DNA from 3 places in the uncultured Pseudoramibacter sp. genome. Region 2 is predicted to be linked to each of the others. Evidence: predicted binding sites of a transcription regulator. Region 2 holds the regulator's gene; each other region holds the start of a gene.
What was found. Region 2 encodes HrcA, which represses chaperone genes, less so after heat shock. Its sites were predicted from a motif close to TGTTAGCACTCNNNNNNNNNGAGTGCTAACA; they were not measured.

Region 1 (5,465 bases), on a different contig from region 2:
GAAAGGCTTCGAGTGCGCAGCGCTGGTCGTCGATCAGCGAATGCTGGTCCAAAACCCGTCCGATGTGCCAGTCTCCGGTATGCAGTATTTTCATTTCGTCCTCCGATAAAGAAAAACCCATCCGCAGAAAAGACGGATGGGATCTGAATTATTTTGAAATTAAACGGCGCAGTGAACGGTAAAAGCTGTCACTGCATTGAAAATCAACGCGGCAGGTTTCGCCGTCGCGGTTGTACAGCAGCGTGTAGAACTTCAAATCGTCGAGCTCCTTCGGGGAGACGGTGTATTTGAAAGTTTTGCCGGTGACGAGGCCGTCTTCGTTGAACTGGCTGGTGCGCCACAGTCCGATGATGTGAGAAATCGGAATTTCCGCGACGATCTTGTGATACAAAACCGTCACGCGGCGTTCGATTTCCAGACGTTCGTGGGTCAGCAGCAGGTCGTACATCGTGCTGTCGAATCGAAGCAGAAGCACCAGGGCAATAGCCAAGGCAATCGTCGTGACCAAACTGAACCGCTGGGCAGTTGCAGGATGGGTTCTGCTCATCACGTAGTAAAAGGTGATGTAGGCGACGAGAATCACGCAGATCACGAGCGAGGTCTTGCCGGACATCTGCTTGTTGTGAACTCTTTCCTGGGCTTTAATGGCCATGCTTTCCTCGTTTTAGAAAATTACAGGAAATTATTCGACGACTTCGAAATCGTCTTTGCCAACGCCGCAGTCTGGGCATGTCCAATCGTCTGGCAGATCTTCAAATGCGGTTCCCGGGGCAATGCCATTATCCGGATCGCCCTTTTCAGGATCGTAAACATAACCGCAAATGGTGCATTCGTATTTTTTCATAGGGATTCTCCTTTCAAGTATTGCATGGTTAATATTATAATGAACAAACTGGCCGCTTGCAAGAAAATTAATGGCTTTTGGCGAGAAACATCCGTTCGATCAGCGAAATGCCGGTGTTGGTTTTGAAAACTTTTTCACGGGCATTGGCGATCGCCGTTTCGGAGGCGCCATCCTCGTAGAGGTTGACGAGAAAATCCGATTCGATCAGAATTTGATAATCGATGCCGTCGACCTGTTCGGGGTCGTAGGTGTGATGGTGGCCGATTAAGAACAGCACCCGTTCGATCTGCGCTTCGGTGAAGCCGCCGATTTCATCTAAAATGCGGCGCGCGATCGGCGGCCCTTCAAGCTCTTGATAATGGCCGGCGGTGGAGTGGTATTTTTCTTCACAGGTGTGGATGCCGATGTCGTGCAGAATGGCAGCCACTTCCAGCAGAAAGGCGGGCTCGGCAGGGACATTTTCTCGGCTGGCAATGTAATCCGCAAAGGACTGGACCTTTAAGAAATGCTGAATGCGTTTCGGATCGCCCGCGTCGATGTCAACGGCCGCTTGAATGACTTCTGTCAGTTTATGATTCATACAAACGTTCCTCTCTCGTATAAATATAAAAAAATTATACCATAAATCGGACAGCCCCGCTTTTATAAAATTATATAAAATCAGCTTATCTTATATGCGGGTATTATCTTTAAATATATTAAAGAAAAGAAACCGCAGCAGCTTGCAACATAAATAGTTCGGGACAGCCAAATAAATTAGAAAACTTAAAAGAAAATAAAGAACGAATAATTGTTAGCACTCAACGCTTGACAGTGCTAACAAATCGGACTATAATACAGTTGTCGAAAGGAAAGAGAGACACCAAGACAAAGACATGAAGCTGAATCCCCCGAGAGAGACAACCCGAAGGATTGAGCATCAAATTCAAATTAGGAGGTTATGAATCATGTTACCAAGCGTATTTGGAGAAAACTTATTTGATGAATTTATGAACAGTGCATTTGACCAAGGCTTCTTTAGAAATGCCGCAAGACACGACATGATGAAAACCGACGTCAAGGAATCTGATGATGGGTATCAATTGGCAGTGGATCTGCCGGGCTTCAGCAAAGATGAAGTGACCGTGAAACTGGAAAACGGCAACCTGATCATTTCAGCGGAAACGAAAAAGGTCGACGATCAGAAGAACGACAAAGGCGAATACGTCAGACGTGAACGCTACGCAGGCAGCTGCAGCAGAAGCTTCTATGTAGGCGACGCCGTCGACAAGGATGACATCAAAGCGAAAATGGACGATGGGGTATTAACCATCAGCATTCCGAAGAAAGATCAGAAAGCGATCGATCAGGAACAGCAGATCATGATTGAAGGCTAACGCTTAAGCGGGTAGCCTGAATTCGGCAAAGTATTCAGCCATCCGGTCCTTTGACCGGATGGGCATTAAGAAAAATCCATCAGCCGGAAAAACGGCGGGTGTTTCCAAATAAATGAAATTAGACAATTAACAGGAGGTTGGAAATTATGTTACCAAGCACTTTTGGAGAAAATTTATTTGATAGTTTATTCGATACAGCATTTGACCGCAAGTTTTTCGGCAATGGAAACACATCACGGGCTAACGTGATGAAAACTGACGTGAAGGAATCGGACGATGCCTATACCGTTGACATCGAACTGCCGGGCTTCAAGAAAGAAGATGTGTCGGTCAGATTTGAAAACGGCACATTGACCGTAACTGCGACAAAAGCAGACAGCAGCGACCAGAAGGACGAAAAAGGCGCTTATGTCAGACGTGAACGTTACAGCGGCAGCTGCAGCAGAAGCTTCTATGTCGGCGATGACATCAAGAAAGACGATATCAATGCGAAGATGACAGACGGTATTCTGACGTTGACGATTCCGAAGAAAGGCAAAGAAGAAATCGAAGCGTCCAAGCTCATTCAAATCGATTAAGGTTATGAACCGATTCTTGAACAGTAAGCCATAATATCCTTTCAATTAACGAACAACATTCTAGACACAAATCTTTTTTAACATCCATTCAATATTCTTAAACGGCCTGCCAATCCACACACTCCCCCAGCGGGCCGTTAACTCCTTTAAAATTAATCACAACACAAAAAGGCGATGCGCAGGCATCGTCCTTTTTTATGTTCAGAATGATTTTCAGACGCGGACGCCGTTGACTGTGACGTCCGCGATTTTGGTGCCGAGATCGTCGGTAACGTGGATCAAGAAGGAGCAGGTGCGCCGCCCGGCCTTTACGCATTCGGATTCCGCGTAGAGGGTGTGCCCTTTAGAGGGGTTCAGGTAAGTGATGTGGGCGTCGAGGGAAACCGTATCCGGCTGGCCGGTGTTGGAAGCGATGGCGAAGGTGAAATCCGCCAATGTGAAAATTGCGCCGCCCATGACCATGCCGAGGCCGTTGCGGTGGTCTTCGGTGATCGGCATGCCGCATTTGGCGTATCCCGGCGCGACGTCTAACAGGGCACATTCGGTTTTTTTCGTGGCGAAGCGGTCTTTGGCGAAACGTTCTTTCGTTTCGGCAAAGAGCAGGGCCTTTTCTTCTGAGTTGAGTGTATTTTTCATTTTGGGTTGTCCTTTAAAATAGCTTTTATTATTTTCATTATATCAAAAAAGTGCGCTGTAACTTCAAGCTACCACCAAATTCATCACATCACCCTTATCGGTTTAGGTTATACTAATCTCATATCAAGACGAACGGAGGGCTTTGACATGGAAGAATTTGAAGAATTGTTTTACCGCGAACCGTACAGAAAGACCTTTGACGCGGAAGTCGTCACGTGTGAAAAGGGAAAGGGCGGCTGGCACGTCGTTCTCGATGACACGGCGTTTTACCCGGAAGGCGGCGGACAGCCGGGCGATCGGGGCAGGCTGAATGACATTGCCGTGATGGACACTCAGAGAATTGACGGTCAGGTGGTTCACCTTTGTGAAAAAGCGATCGCACCGGGAACGTCGGTTCACGGTAAGCTGGACTGGCAGTGGCGGTTCGAGAACATGCAGTCCCATACGGGTGAACACATCGTTTCGGGGCTGGTCCACAAGAAATTTGGCTACGAAAACGTCGGCTTTCACATGGGAGACGTTATTCAGATTGATTTCGACGGAGAAATGACCTGGCCGGACGTGATGCAGATCGAACGCGAAGCCAACGCGGCCGTTTACCGCAATGTGGACGTGAGGTGCTGGTTCCCGGACGCGGCGGAACTTCAGGATCTGCCTTACCGCTCGAAAAAAGAACTGAATGGGCGGGTCAGATTGGTGACCATCGACGGCGTGGATCAGTGCGCGTGCTGCGGGACGCAGGTCAAGCGTACCGGCGAAATCGGAATGATCAAGCTGTTGTCGCTGTCGGCCCATCGCGGGGGCGTGCGCATCGACATGCTCGCCGGTGCCCGTGCCCTGGCCTATACGGAAGGGATTTACCGCGAAAATGAAGCCATCTCGCATCTGCTCAGCGCGCCGATGACGTCGACCGCGGCCGCCGTTAAAAAATTGCTGAACCATGCCGATGAGATGGAGATGCAGGTGCACCACTGGATGGCAGTTTCGCTGGAAAATCAGGCGGAACGCATTGCCGACGGCGAAAAGCTGGTCCTGCTGTTTGAAAAAGGGATGGACCGCAACACCATGCGCCATTTCGCGACACAGCTGCTCGACGAAAAGCACTGCGGCACGGTTGGCATGTTCAACTTAGAAGACAACGGCGCCTACAGCTACATGCTGCTGTCAGGCAGTGTCGCGCTGCGCGGCTGCGTCAAAGAGTTGAACGAAAAGCTGAACGGCCGAGGCGGCGGCAAGGACAACATGATCCAGGGCAGCTTTAAGGCCGACAGAGAAACGATTGAAACGATGATTCGGCAGATGTGGGATGCGCAGTGAGCGTCATCTGTTCAACACACAAAGCGCTTGAGGAGGGATAACCTTGACTGAAATTTACGGCACATTGGGCCCGGCCTGCCAGTCGGAAGAGACGCTGGCGGCGATGTTTCGAGAGGGCATGACGGGGATGCGGCTCAACCTCTCCCACACGTCTCTCGCGGACAGCCGCGATATGATTGAAAGCTATCAAAAGGCGGCCGCCGCTCAGGGCGTTTCGCCGGAGCTTCTGATCGATCTGCAGGGGCCGGAGCTTCGCCTTGGCAAGATGGCGCCGGTTGCGGCTGAGTCAGGCCAAAACCTGGAGCTGCCATTGGCGGCGCGCATTTTGGAGGCCCTCGAACCGGGCGATCGGGTGCTCATCGACGACGGCAGGATCGAAGCGTCTGTCGTCAGCGTCGGGGATCAGCGCGCGGCCCTTCACGTCCTGCGCGGCGGTGTCATCCGCAGCCGAAAATCCCTGAAGATCGAAGGCAAGGACGTCGCCGGCCCGGCTCTGACGGCACATGACAAGGCCAATCTCGCAGACGCCAGAAGGTGCGGCGTCACAGCGGTGATGGAACCCTTTGTCACCAATGCAGAAACACTGCGTGAACTTCGCGCGGCGCTGGACGACGCGGGTCTGGCCGACGTGCGGATTTTCGCCAAGATCGAGAATAGGCAGGGTGTGCGGGCGCTGCCGGCACTTTTGCCGGAGGCGGACATGATCGTCATTGC
Region 2 (5,465 bases):
GTAAAGAAAGGCAGCTCGTGCAAGCTGCCCTTTCTTTTTATCCATTTTTATGCAGATGATTATTTATCGGTGACGTCTTCGTAAGTGGCGTCTTCGACGTTGTCGTCGCCGCCGTTATTGCTGCCGCCCTGCTGCGGTCCGGCCTGTGGACCCGCCTGCGGGCCAGCCTGTGCGCCGCCCTGAGCCTGCTGCTGCGCCTGTGCGTCAGCGTAGAGCTTCTGAGCAATTGGGTAGAGAGATTCGTTCAGCGCATCGGTTGCGGATTTAATCGCGTCGAGATCGTCGCCCTGAGCTTTTTCTCTCAATGTCTTAATCGCGTCTTCAACCTTGGATTTTTCGTCTGCAGTCGCCTTATCGCCGATGTCCTTTAAGGACTGTTCAGCCTGGTATGCAGCCGTATCCGCGTTGTTCTTCGCTTCGATTAATTCTTTTTCTTTCTTATCTTCTTCTGCGTGCTGTTCCGCTTCTTTAACCGCTCTGTCGATATCGGCTTCGCTCATGTTAGAAGTGGATTTGATGACAATGTTCTGTGCCTTGCCAGTGCCCAAATCCTTCGCGGAGACGTTGACGATGCCGTTGGCGTCGATGTCGAAGGTGACTTCAATCTGCGGCACACCGCGGCGTGCAGCCGGGATGCCGGTCAGCTGGAAGCGGCCCAAGGTCTTGTTGTCTCTTGCCATTTCACGTTCGCCTTGAAGGACGTGGATGTCGACAGCGGTCTGGTTGTCCGCTGCGGTCGAGAAGACCTGGCTCTTCTTCGTCGGGATCGTGGTGTTGCGTTCGATCAGTTTAGTGGTCACGCCGCCGAGGGTTTCAATCCCCAGTGAAAGCGGGGTAACGTCGAGCAGCAGCACGTCGTTGACTTCGCCGGCCAAAACGCCGCCCTGGATAGCTGCCCCAACGGCAACACATTCGTCCGGGTTGATGCTCTTGTCCGGTTCTTTGCCGGTGATTTCCTTAACCGCCGCCTGAACTGCCGGGATTCTTGAAGAACCACCGACAAGCAGGACACGGCCGAGTTCTGAGCCGGAGATGCCGGCGTCAGACAATGCCTGGTTGACTGGGCCTCTCGTCGCGTTGACAAGGTCTCTCGTCAATTCATCGAATTTCGCACGGGTCAGATCCATCTGCAGGTGCTTCGGACCGTCGGCCGTTGCGGTGATAAACGGCAGGTTGATTTCAGTTTTCAGCATCGAGGACAATTCGATCTTGGCCTTTTCAGCCGCTTCCTTCAAACGCTGCAGGGCCATCTTGTCCTGTCTCAGGTCGACGCCGTTTTCTTTCTGGAATTCGTCAGCCATCCAATCGATGATCTTCTGGTCGAAGTCATCGCCGCCCAAGTGGTTGTTCCCGGCTGTCGCCTTAACTTCGAAGACGCCGTCGCCGAGTTCGAGGATGGAGACATCGAAGGTGCCGCCGCCCAAGTCGAAGACCATGATCTTCTGGGATTCGCCCTTTTCAAGGCCGTAAGCCAGAGATGCAGCGGTCGGTTCGTTGATGATTCTCTGAACGTCGAGGCCTGCGATACGGCCTGCGTCCTTTGTTGCCTGACGCTGTGCGTCGTTGAAGTACGCCGGCACGGTGATGACGGCTTTTTTCACTTCTTCGCCGAGGTAAGCTTCCGCGTCAGCTTTCAGTTTCTGCAGGATGATCGCTGAAATTTCCTGCGGAGTGTAGGATTTGCCTTCAATAGTGACTTTATAATCTGAACCCATGTGGCGCTTGATCGAGGAAACGGTGCCGTCCGGGTTGGTGATGGCGCCGCGCTTTGCGACCTGACCGACCAAACGTTCGCCGTCTTTGATCTGAACCACTGACGGGGTTGTCCGGCTGCCTTCAGCGTTTGGAATGACAACCGGGTCGCCGCCTTCGAGGACAGCCACACAGGAATTCGTAGTACCTAAGTCGATACCGATGATTTTTTCTTTACTCATAACTCTTTCCTCCTGAGTTTCTCATTTCTAAATTTAAATACGATTTATTTTTGATTGATCCGGACCATTGCCGCCCGAATCACCTTGTCTTTGTACATATACCCTTTTTGGAAAACGTCCAAAACGATCTGGTCGTCCACGTCGTCTTCATTTCCGATAGCGACGCCGTGGTGATATTTCGGATCAAAGGGCTTGCCTTCCGCTTCGATTTCCTGAAGTCCTTCGTCCTGAAGGGTCTTCATCATTTCCTTGTAGACCATTTTGATACCGGTCGCAAGTTCTTCGCTGCCGTCGTCGTTTTCGCTCGCCGCAAGGGCTCTTTCCAAATTGTCGATAATCGGCAACAGCTTCTTCAAGAGCTCTTCGGTGGTGTACGAGGCGATTTCAGCTTTTTCCCGGCTCGTCCGCTTTTTGTAATTGGAAAAGTCAGCCTGGAGCCGCATCAGCTGATCCGTCAGCGCTGCCACTTTGGCGTCACTTGCTTCCTGCTTTTCTGCCGGTTTTTCTTCTTCCGGCTGCTGATCCGTTTCGGCTTCCTGTTTTGTGTCAGTGCCCTTTGGATCTTCCTGCTTCGCCGCTTCCTTTTCCGCTACATCTTCTTGATGCTGCGGTTCGTCGGCTGCGGCCTGCGTTTTGTTTTTTTCTTCCGCCATATTTCCACCTTTGATATTGATTGTTCTATTTCAGCAATTTTACAATGTTGGCGTTCAATTCATCCCGAATGGCGTCGAGAATGGATGAAACCTGCGAATAATTCATCCGCGTCGGTCCGATGACGCCAAACGCGCCCATCGGCACACCCTCTCGCTCGTAGGTCGAGGTGATGATTGAAAATTCCTTCAAATGCTGATTGTCATTTTCGTCACCAATGGTCACGTGAATGACACTGTTGTTATCGTCTTTCCGCTCAGCTCCGTTGATCATCACTTTCGCGAGCAGCGGCTTCGCTTCGACGACATCGACGAGATTTTTGATCTTGTCAATGTTGTTGAATTCCGGATAATTCAGCAGATTCTTGAAGCCGCTCGCCGTCACGTTGGTTTCCGATTCGAGAAGGGCATCCCGAATCATCGGAATCAACTCGTCGAGAAGCTGTCTTTCCGTCGGATTCAGATCGCCGATCTTGTCGATGAGATCCGTACCGAAATCCTGAAAGGCCACATTCTTGAGAATGCTGTTGAGCACGTTGGACATTCTGAGTGCCATCGCGTCGTCCACATCCGAGGACAAGGTCACTTCCAGATTTCGCGCGATCCCTTCGATCGTCACCATGACGACCAGAACACGGTTGCGAATCAGCGGCACAATCTGCAGATGCTTGCAGTTGAAACGCGACACCCGAGGCGCCAGCACCACTGCCGTGTAATTGGTCAGCTGTGACAGGACGTTGGCCGTGTGGTTGACCGCCGTGTCAATTTCCTGACCCGCCTGCAGGTAGCCCCGGTGAATATCCCGGCGCATCGTTTCAGCCAGCTTTTTGAACTGCATGATTTCGTCCACATAATAGCGGTAAGCCTTCTGTGTCGGAATTCTGCCGGATGAGGTATGTGGCTGCATCAGATAACCCATTTCTTCCAAATCAGACATTTCGTTCCGAATCGTCGCCGGACTCACGCCCAAATCGTACCGTCTCGACAATGTTCTCGAGCCGACCGGTTCAGCCGTGTTGATGTAATCTCTGATTACGGCTTCTAGAATTTTTTTCTTTCTCGGCTTTATGATACTCACCACCTTATTTATTAGCACTCTTTTTATTTGAGTGCTAATATCTTGAATATAATATAGCACCGCCTTTTCAAATTGTCAATAACAATTCAGTCTCAATTTTCACTTTTTGAAAATTTTCAGACGTTTTTAAGTTGATGCTTCTTGTCCAATATCCATTCCCTCAGACAAAGGCCATAAACACCTGGTTAGCCAGGTCCAGCCCAAGGGTCGTCAATCGGATTCGCGAACCCTCCCGCTCGAGCAGACCTTCTTCTATTAAGGAATGTATTTCTCCAGCGTAGCGGTTTTCAATGGATTCGCCGAATAACGTCTGGAAATCCCTGTCGTCGACGCCTTTTGTTCTGCGAAGGCCCAAGAACATGTAATCGCCCTCGGCCTCTTTTTTAGAGAGCCGATGCTTTTCATCGCAGGCGGCCGGATTTTGTAAATACGTGTCAAAATCCGCTGTCGTCGTCTTTCTTAGGAAGGCGCCGTCTTCGCCTGGCGCTTTGTTTTCCAAGAATAATGACGCCGCGCCGAGGCCAAATCCGGCGTAGGGGGTTAAATCCCAATACCCGGAATTGTGGCGGCTTAAGTAACCCGGACGGGCAAAATTGGAAATTTCGTACTGTTCAAAGCCATTTTCCGCGAGGCGTTCACAAATATCGTGATACATCGCCCGCTCGGTTCTCTCGTCCGGCAGGGCCAGCCTGCCCTCGCGCTGCCATTTCTCAAAGACGGTTCCCGGCTCGACGATTAAGCTGTAGCAGGAAATGTGGCGCACCGGTGCGAAATGGGAAAGCTTGTCGATCGTCTGGTCCACATCCTCGAGAGTCTGCCCCGGCAGGCCGAAGATCAAATCGGCGGAGATGTTGTCATAGCCGGCGGCCGCCGCGTCGCGGAGGGTCTTTTCCGCTTCGTCCGCGGTGTGCAGCCGGCCGATGGTCTTGAGCAGCTCGTCATTAAAGCTCTGTACGCCCACTGACAGCCGATTGAAGCCGAGCCTTCTATAATAGTAAAGCTTTTTTTCGTCCACCGTTTTCGGGTTGACCTCGATGGTTTTCTCAAAGGCCGCCCTTTGAAAGTCAAAGCCGAATTTTTCTTCTAAAGCGCCGATCGTATCAGAAAGCAGGGACGACGGCACCGCTGACGGCGTGCCGCCGCCGAAATAAACCGACCGAATGGGCAGCGCACCGCTGTAGGGAAAGGCCGCGATCTCTCTTTTGAGCGCCTCGAAATACTGTTTGACGCGGTTCAAATCATGTTCCGGCCAGGAAACGAAATCGCAGTACCGGCATTTTGACCGGCAGAACGGGATGTGAATGTAAATTTCCAGCGCGTGATCCATATTTTTTCGCCTCTTCTGTAAAAATTTGTATTTTTATCCATTATTTTCGCAATTTTATAATATTCTCTTGATTTTATTTTAACTTGCTTTATAATTAAAGATAAAATAAATAATTCCTTAAGGAAGGAGATTTTTTCTGTCATGAAAAAGAAAATACTCGCATTTGCATTAACGCTTGCGCTCGTAAGCGTCGCAGGACTGGCTGCCGGCTGTGGCTCTAAACAATCTGACCCGCTGTCGGACGGCGTTTTAAAGATCGGGACAAACGCTGAATACACCCCGATGGAATACAAGAACAAAGACAACAAGATCGTTGGCTTCGATATCGACTTGGGTAAAGCCATCGCGAAGAAGCTCAAGGTCAAGGCTTCCTATAAAGACACCGACTTTGACGGCATTTTCAACGGTTTGAATTCCGGCCAGTACGACTGCATCATCTCCGGTGTCAGCAACACCACTGCCCGTCAGAAATCCTT
Region 3 (5,465 bases), on a different contig from region 2:
TTTTCAGCGATCTGACGTGCCGGTTCTTCAATGGCTCTTCTAATGATCTGCGCGCCGACCTTTTCGTCGCCGTCCAGTGTTTCGATCAGAGCGTCCACTTTATCTGTAGTGTTCAGCAGTGCAGTACCGCCGCCTGGGACGATCCCTTCTTCAACAGCTGCACGTGTGGCGTTCAACGCGTCTTCGATACGGTATTTGATTTCCTTCATTTCGACTTCTGTTGCAGCGCCGACCTGGATCACAGCGACACCACCAGATAGCTTCGCCAAACGTTCCTGAAGTTTTTCACGGTCGTAATCGGAATCGGTTTCCGGAATCTGAGCCTTGATCTGGGCAACACGTTCGTCCACGTCTTCCTTTGCGCCCTGACCGTCGACGATGATGGTGTTTTCCTTGTCAACTTTAACCTGACGTGCACGGCCTAACTGTTCCAGAGTCGTGTCTTTGAGTTCCAAGCCAATTTCCTTGGAAATGACCTGGCCGCCGGTCAAAATAGCGATATCCTGAAGCATGGCCTTTCTTCTGTCGCCAAAGCCCGGTGCTTTCACAGCAACAGTGTTCAGGGTGCCACGGAGTTTGTTCAGAACCAATGTGGTTAAGGCTTCGCCTTCGACATCTTCAGCAATGATTAATAATTTTGCACCCTGCTGTGCGATCTGTTCGAGCACAGGGAGAATTTCCTGAATGTTGGAAATCTTCTGGTCAGTGATCAAAATGTACGGGTTGTCGAGTTCAGCAACCATTTTTTCTGTATCGGTTGCCATATAGCCTGAGACATAGCCTCTGTCAAACTGCATCCCTTCGGTGAAGTCGAGTTCGGTGCCCATGCCCTTGCCTTCTTCAACGGTGATGACGCCGTCGTCACCGACCTTAGCCATGGCTTCTGCGATCAGTTTGCCGATCTGCGGATCTGCTGCAGAAATGGAAGCAACCTGTTCCTTGGATTTGTCAGATTTAACTGGCTGAGAGATTTCCTTCAAGCCTTCGACAACAGCGTCAACCGCTTTTTCCATCCCTTTTCTCAGGACCATTGGGTTAGCGCCGGCAACGACGTTGCGGTTGCCTTCGTGGGTAATGGCCTGTGCCAGCAGTGTTGCGGTTGTGGTGCCGTCCCCTGCGACGTCGTTGGTCTTGGTTGCGACTTCCTTAACCAGTTGTGCGCCCATATTTTCAAATGGGTCTTTTAATTCGATTTCCTTTGCGATGGTCACACCGTCATTGGTGATGTTCGGTGCGCCGTATGATTTTGCCAGAAGGACGTTTCTGCCCTTCGGCCCTAATGTCACTTTAACTGCGTTTGCTAACTGATCGACACCGCTGAGCAATGATTCTCTTGCGGCTTCTCCGTATTTTACATCTTTAGCCATTTGATAGACCTCCTTTTGTCTCTGTCTGTCTCAATTATTCTTCTACAATTGCCAAAATATCGTTCTGTTTGACAATCAGATATTTTTCGTCATCCATTTTGATTTCTGAGCCGGAATATTTAGAATAAATAACTTCGTCGCCGACTTTGACATCCAGCGGTACTTTCTTGCCGTCAATCATTTCGCCGGAACCCACAGCAACAACTTCACCCTGCTGCGGTTTTTCTTTTGCGGAATCAGGAAGGACGATGCCGCCCGTTGTTTTCTTTTCTTCTTCTTTTACTTTTATAACAATTTTGTCACCTAATGGTTTTAATTTCATTGCTAAAGCCTCCCAAAAGTTTTTTTCTGTTTTTATTAGCACTCGTTATCTCTGAGTGCTGACATTATATTAAACGATGCTCCTGCTTTTTGCAATACTTTTTGGGAAGATTTTTTAAATTTATTATTTATTTAAGTTTTATACCCTATCACGATCGATCCCTGGCAGCTCCAATCCCGGGACCGCGTTTAAATCCCAGCCGCTGGTTCGGCCGAGCTTGAAATCGTAATAGGCTCTGGCACCGATCATCGCGGCGTTGTCGGTACAGAGCGACAACGGCGGATAATACAGCTGCCAGCCGTGCTGCTTCGCGGCGGCGTCCATACTGGCGCGCAGCCCCTTGTTGGCCGACACCCCGCCGGCAACCACGATTTTCTTCAGGCCGTAAGCTTCAGCACAGCGAATCGTTTTTTCGGTCAACACATCTAAAACCGCGGCTTGGAAGGACGCCGCGACGTCTTCCCTTTTGTACGGAATGTGCTTCATTTTTCGGTGGTTCAATTCGTTGAGCACCGCCGATTTAAGGCCGGAGAAGCTGAAATCGTAGCTGTCCTTTTCGAGCATCACCCGCGGGAAATCGATCGCCTGCGGGTCGCCGGCCTGCGCGGCCTGATCGACCGCCGGCCCTCCGGGATAGGGATAGCCCAGCACCCGTGCCACCTTGTCAAAGGCTTCTCCCGCGGCGTCATCGCGGGTCCGGCCCAAAATGATATTGGTGCCGTAATCCTTGACAATGACCAGATTGGTGTGGCCGCCAGAGACCACCAATGCCAAAAACGGCGGTTCCAGTTCTGGAAAAGCTAGATAATTAGCTGCAATGTGCCCCTCGATGTGGTTGACGCCGATTAACGGCTTGTCGAGAGCGTAGGCCAGCGCCTTCGCTGTCGACACGCCGACGAGCAGCGCGCCGACAAGCCCCGGCCCTTTCGTCACCGCGACCGCGTCGAGATCGTCAAAGGTGAGCTGCGCTTCGTCCAGTGCGTCCTGAATCACAAAGGGCATTTTCATCACGTGATTGCGTGAGGCGATTTCCGGCACGACGCCGCCGTACTTTCTGTGGATGGCAATCTGGGTATAAACCTGATTGGCCAGGATTCGGCGGCCGTCCTCGATAATCGCCGCCGCCGTTTCATCACAAGAGGATTCAATCGATAATATCTTCATGTTTTGTTCTGTCTCCTTGATCGTCTGGGAAAACCAAATCCATCACATACGCGTCTGACCCGTTGGGATAATAATGATCGCGTTTGCCCAGGATCTCAAATCCAAAGCTCTGGTAAAGCTTTAGCGCGGGCTCGTTGTCCGTCCGGACCTCCAGGGTCATGCTCTGGCAGTCGTGAAGCCGCGCGCGCGCGATGATTTCTTTAAGAAGCCTGCGTCCAAGACCGTTTCCTTGGAAATCCGGATCAATGGCGATTTTCATCAACTGCGCCTCGCCGGCCACAAACCACTGCCCGGCAAACCCGACTACCGCGGTCTCGTGATTCTCGGAATCGTTCTGAACGAGAACCAGATATTCGGCCAGAATATTTTCGAGCTCCTCTAAAAACGAATGCTCCGGCCAAGGGATCAAGCCCGACCGCCAATCCACGGCCATGACCTGTGTGAGATCGCTTTTTTCCATCAGCCTGAAATCGTAGGGCCGCCAGACGTTACTCATGGTGCTGCGCTTCCTGGGCCAGTTTCTTTTCCCGCTGTTCTTCGGCCGAGGATTTTCTCAAGTAGTTCAACCCTGCTTGAAAACAGTCCACCGTTTGGCCCTGTTGTATTTTCTTAAGTCCGACGGCTGCTGCTGACGACGCGCGGTTCATCGAAAGAAAAGCCGGCGCGGTCCGGGCCTTCGGTACAGCCGCCAAAAGCTTGCTGCCGTGTTTTTTAAGCCCGTCACCTAAAATGATCACCGGTGCGTTTAACGCGTTCAATTTTTCGCACAGCGCGTCGACGTCGTACACCCCTTCGGCCATTGTGTTTTTAAGATTAAGCGCTGCCGCATCTCGGTCGGATTGATAGAGTGCAGCGTAAACCTGTCCGCGCTGGGCGTCGACAGTCGGGCAGATCGCTGCGTCTGTGACGCAGACGTTAGCGGCGAGAGCCTCCAGCGTCGACACCGTCACCATCGGTTTGCCGAGCGCCTGGGCAAAGCCCTTCGCCGTCGCCATGCCGATGCGCAGCCCTGTAAAAGAGCCAGGCCCGTTGACGACGCCGAACACATCGATATCCCCAAGCTTAAGTCCCGAATCCTGAAGCATGTGGTCGATGGACGGCAGCATTTTCTCCGAATGTTTTTTCTTGTAGTTGACAATTGTTTCCGCAATCAGTCTGTCCTCGTCGAGGACGGCTGCTGTGGCCACAATGGTCGACGTATCGATCATAAGTAGTTTCATAAATGTATCGCCTTCAATTTCATGTTGATTTGTTCCAATGCAGATTTTTTAAACAGATGCAGGGGCGTGATGGCCTGAAGCTGACGAAGGGTCAAATGGGTTTTAGCCAAGGCCCGTACGGCAGCGTGGGATAAAATGGTTTCGCCCTTCGGCCCAAGAAGCGAGGCCAGAACCGCGCGGTGCTCAGGTGAGGCCAGCAGCAGATCGATCGGCGTGTCGACTGAATAGGGCGCTGCCTGATTTTTCGAATAGGTGGTCCGCGCGCGGATCAAAGCCCCGACCACCTTCGGACCGTTCACCTCTCTGGCCGCCAAAAAGCCGATGCCCAGATGCCGGACGTCGTGATTGATGTAGCGGATCACGCGCCTGAGCATCCGTTCCGTCAGCATGCCGCCAGAAAGCATCGGCACCTTGGCCAGCGGCGTCGCCATCACCGAATGCACGATGAAATCGTCATGCATGTCCAGCTCAAAGCCGGTCAGCTTGTGGTAAAAGTCGACCGCCTGCTGAAACAGCGCCTGCCCCCGTTCGGTGCGCAGCACCTCCTGAACCGTTGAATTGGCCGTAATCACGGGCTCAGCATGTCCCATATCGATGACCGCGCTTCGCTTAAATTTCAAATCCCTACTCGACGCGCCGCAGTAAAAGCAATAGGTGCCGCTTTCAATCCGCCATTGATGAGAGTCTGTGTCAAAATAAGTCAGACGATCCTTGGGCACAGCGATCGTGACGTGTTTGGCCGCACCTGCCGGCACGTCGACCTTTTGATAAGCTGCTAACACCTTAGGCGGGCGGCTCACGACGCTGTCCGGCATGCCCGCGTAGATTTGAATCGTTTCTTTCGCCGCGAAATCCGAATGATTTTTCAATTTAACCTCAAAAATCAGCGCATCGCCGGCGTCCTCTTTAAGCGAAAAGCCCGTATATTCAAACTCCGCGTAGCTCAGACCGTATCCGAAGGGGTACTGCACTGCCAGGTGCTTGGCATCGTAGAAGCGGTAGCCCACGTAAATGCCTTCCCCGTAATCCACCTCGCGGCCGTCGCCCGGGAAATTCAGATACGTTGGCGTATCTTCCATCCGTTTAGGGATGGTTTCCGTCAATTTGCCCGAAGGGACGACCTTTCCGGAAAGGACGTCGCACAGCGCCGGACCGCAGGCTTCCCCGCCGAGCCAGGCCTCCAGCACCGCATCCGCACAGGCCGCGTGCCCCAACAGAACTGCCCCGCCGTTTTGAACGATTACCACGACGCGGTGATGCGCCGCCGTCAGCTGATCCATTAATTTTAACTGATCGACCGGCAGATTCATGTCGGACCGATCCCAGGATTCGCTTTCTGCCGATTCGGGCAGGCCGACAAAAAGCAGAACTGTGTCCGCCTGCGCAACCTTT

Region 1: a site for HrcA is predicted at 1,636-1,666, ahead of QZX60_RS06795 (Hsp20/alpha crystallin family protein). Genes of this name have one in related genera too.
Region 3: a site for HrcA is predicted at 1,723-1,753, ahead of groES (co-chaperone GroES). Genes of this name have one in related genera too.

What each region holds. Positions count from the first base shown of each region.
Region 1 covers NZ_CAIFFF010000010.1:46,391-51,855, reverse strand. The annotation lists gene QZX60_RS06815 (exonuclease SbcCD subunit D) at 1-94, opposite strand, end outside; gene QZX60_RS06810 (hypothetical protein) at 149-652, opposite strand; gene rd (rubredoxin) at 683-844, opposite strand; gene QZX60_RS06800 (HD domain-containing protein) at 912-1,424, opposite strand; gene QZX60_RS06795 (Hsp20/alpha crystallin family protein) at 1,792-2,220, shown strand; gene QZX60_RS06790 (Hsp20/alpha crystallin family protein) at 2,367-2,798, shown strand; gene QZX60_RS06785 (PaaI family thioesterase) at 3,012-3,434, opposite strand; gene QZX60_RS06780 (alanine--tRNA ligase-related protein) at 3,582-4,751, shown strand; gene QZX60_RS06775 (pyruvate kinase) at 4,795-5,465, shown strand, end outside.
Region 2 covers NZ_CAIFFF010000004.1:51,478-56,942, reverse strand. The annotation lists gene dnaK (molecular chaperone DnaK) at 60-1,934, opposite strand; gene grpE (nucleotide exchange factor GrpE) at 1,979-2,587, opposite strand; gene hrcA (heat-inducible transcriptional repressor HrcA) at 2,613-3,662, opposite strand; gene hemW (radical SAM family heme chaperone HemW) at 3,823-4,989, opposite strand; gene QZX60_RS03550 (ABC transporter substrate-binding protein) at 5,131-5,465, shown strand, end outside.
Region 3 covers NZ_CAIFFF010000003.1:43,691-49,155, reverse strand. The annotation lists gene groL (chaperonin GroEL) at 1-1,367, opposite strand, end outside; gene groES (co-chaperone GroES) at 1,402-1,689, opposite strand; gene tsaD (tRNA (adenosine(37)-N6)-threonylcarbamoyltransferase complex transferase subunit TsaD) at 1,828-2,853, opposite strand; gene rimI (ribosomal protein S18-alanine N-acetyltransferase) at 2,834-3,349, opposite strand; gene tsaB (tRNA (adenosine(37)-N6)-threonylcarbamoyltransferase complex dimerization subunit type 1 TsaB) at 3,342-4,073, opposite strand; gene QZX60_RS02630 (glycoside hydrolase family 3 C-terminal domain-containing protein) at 4,070-5,465, opposite strand, start outside.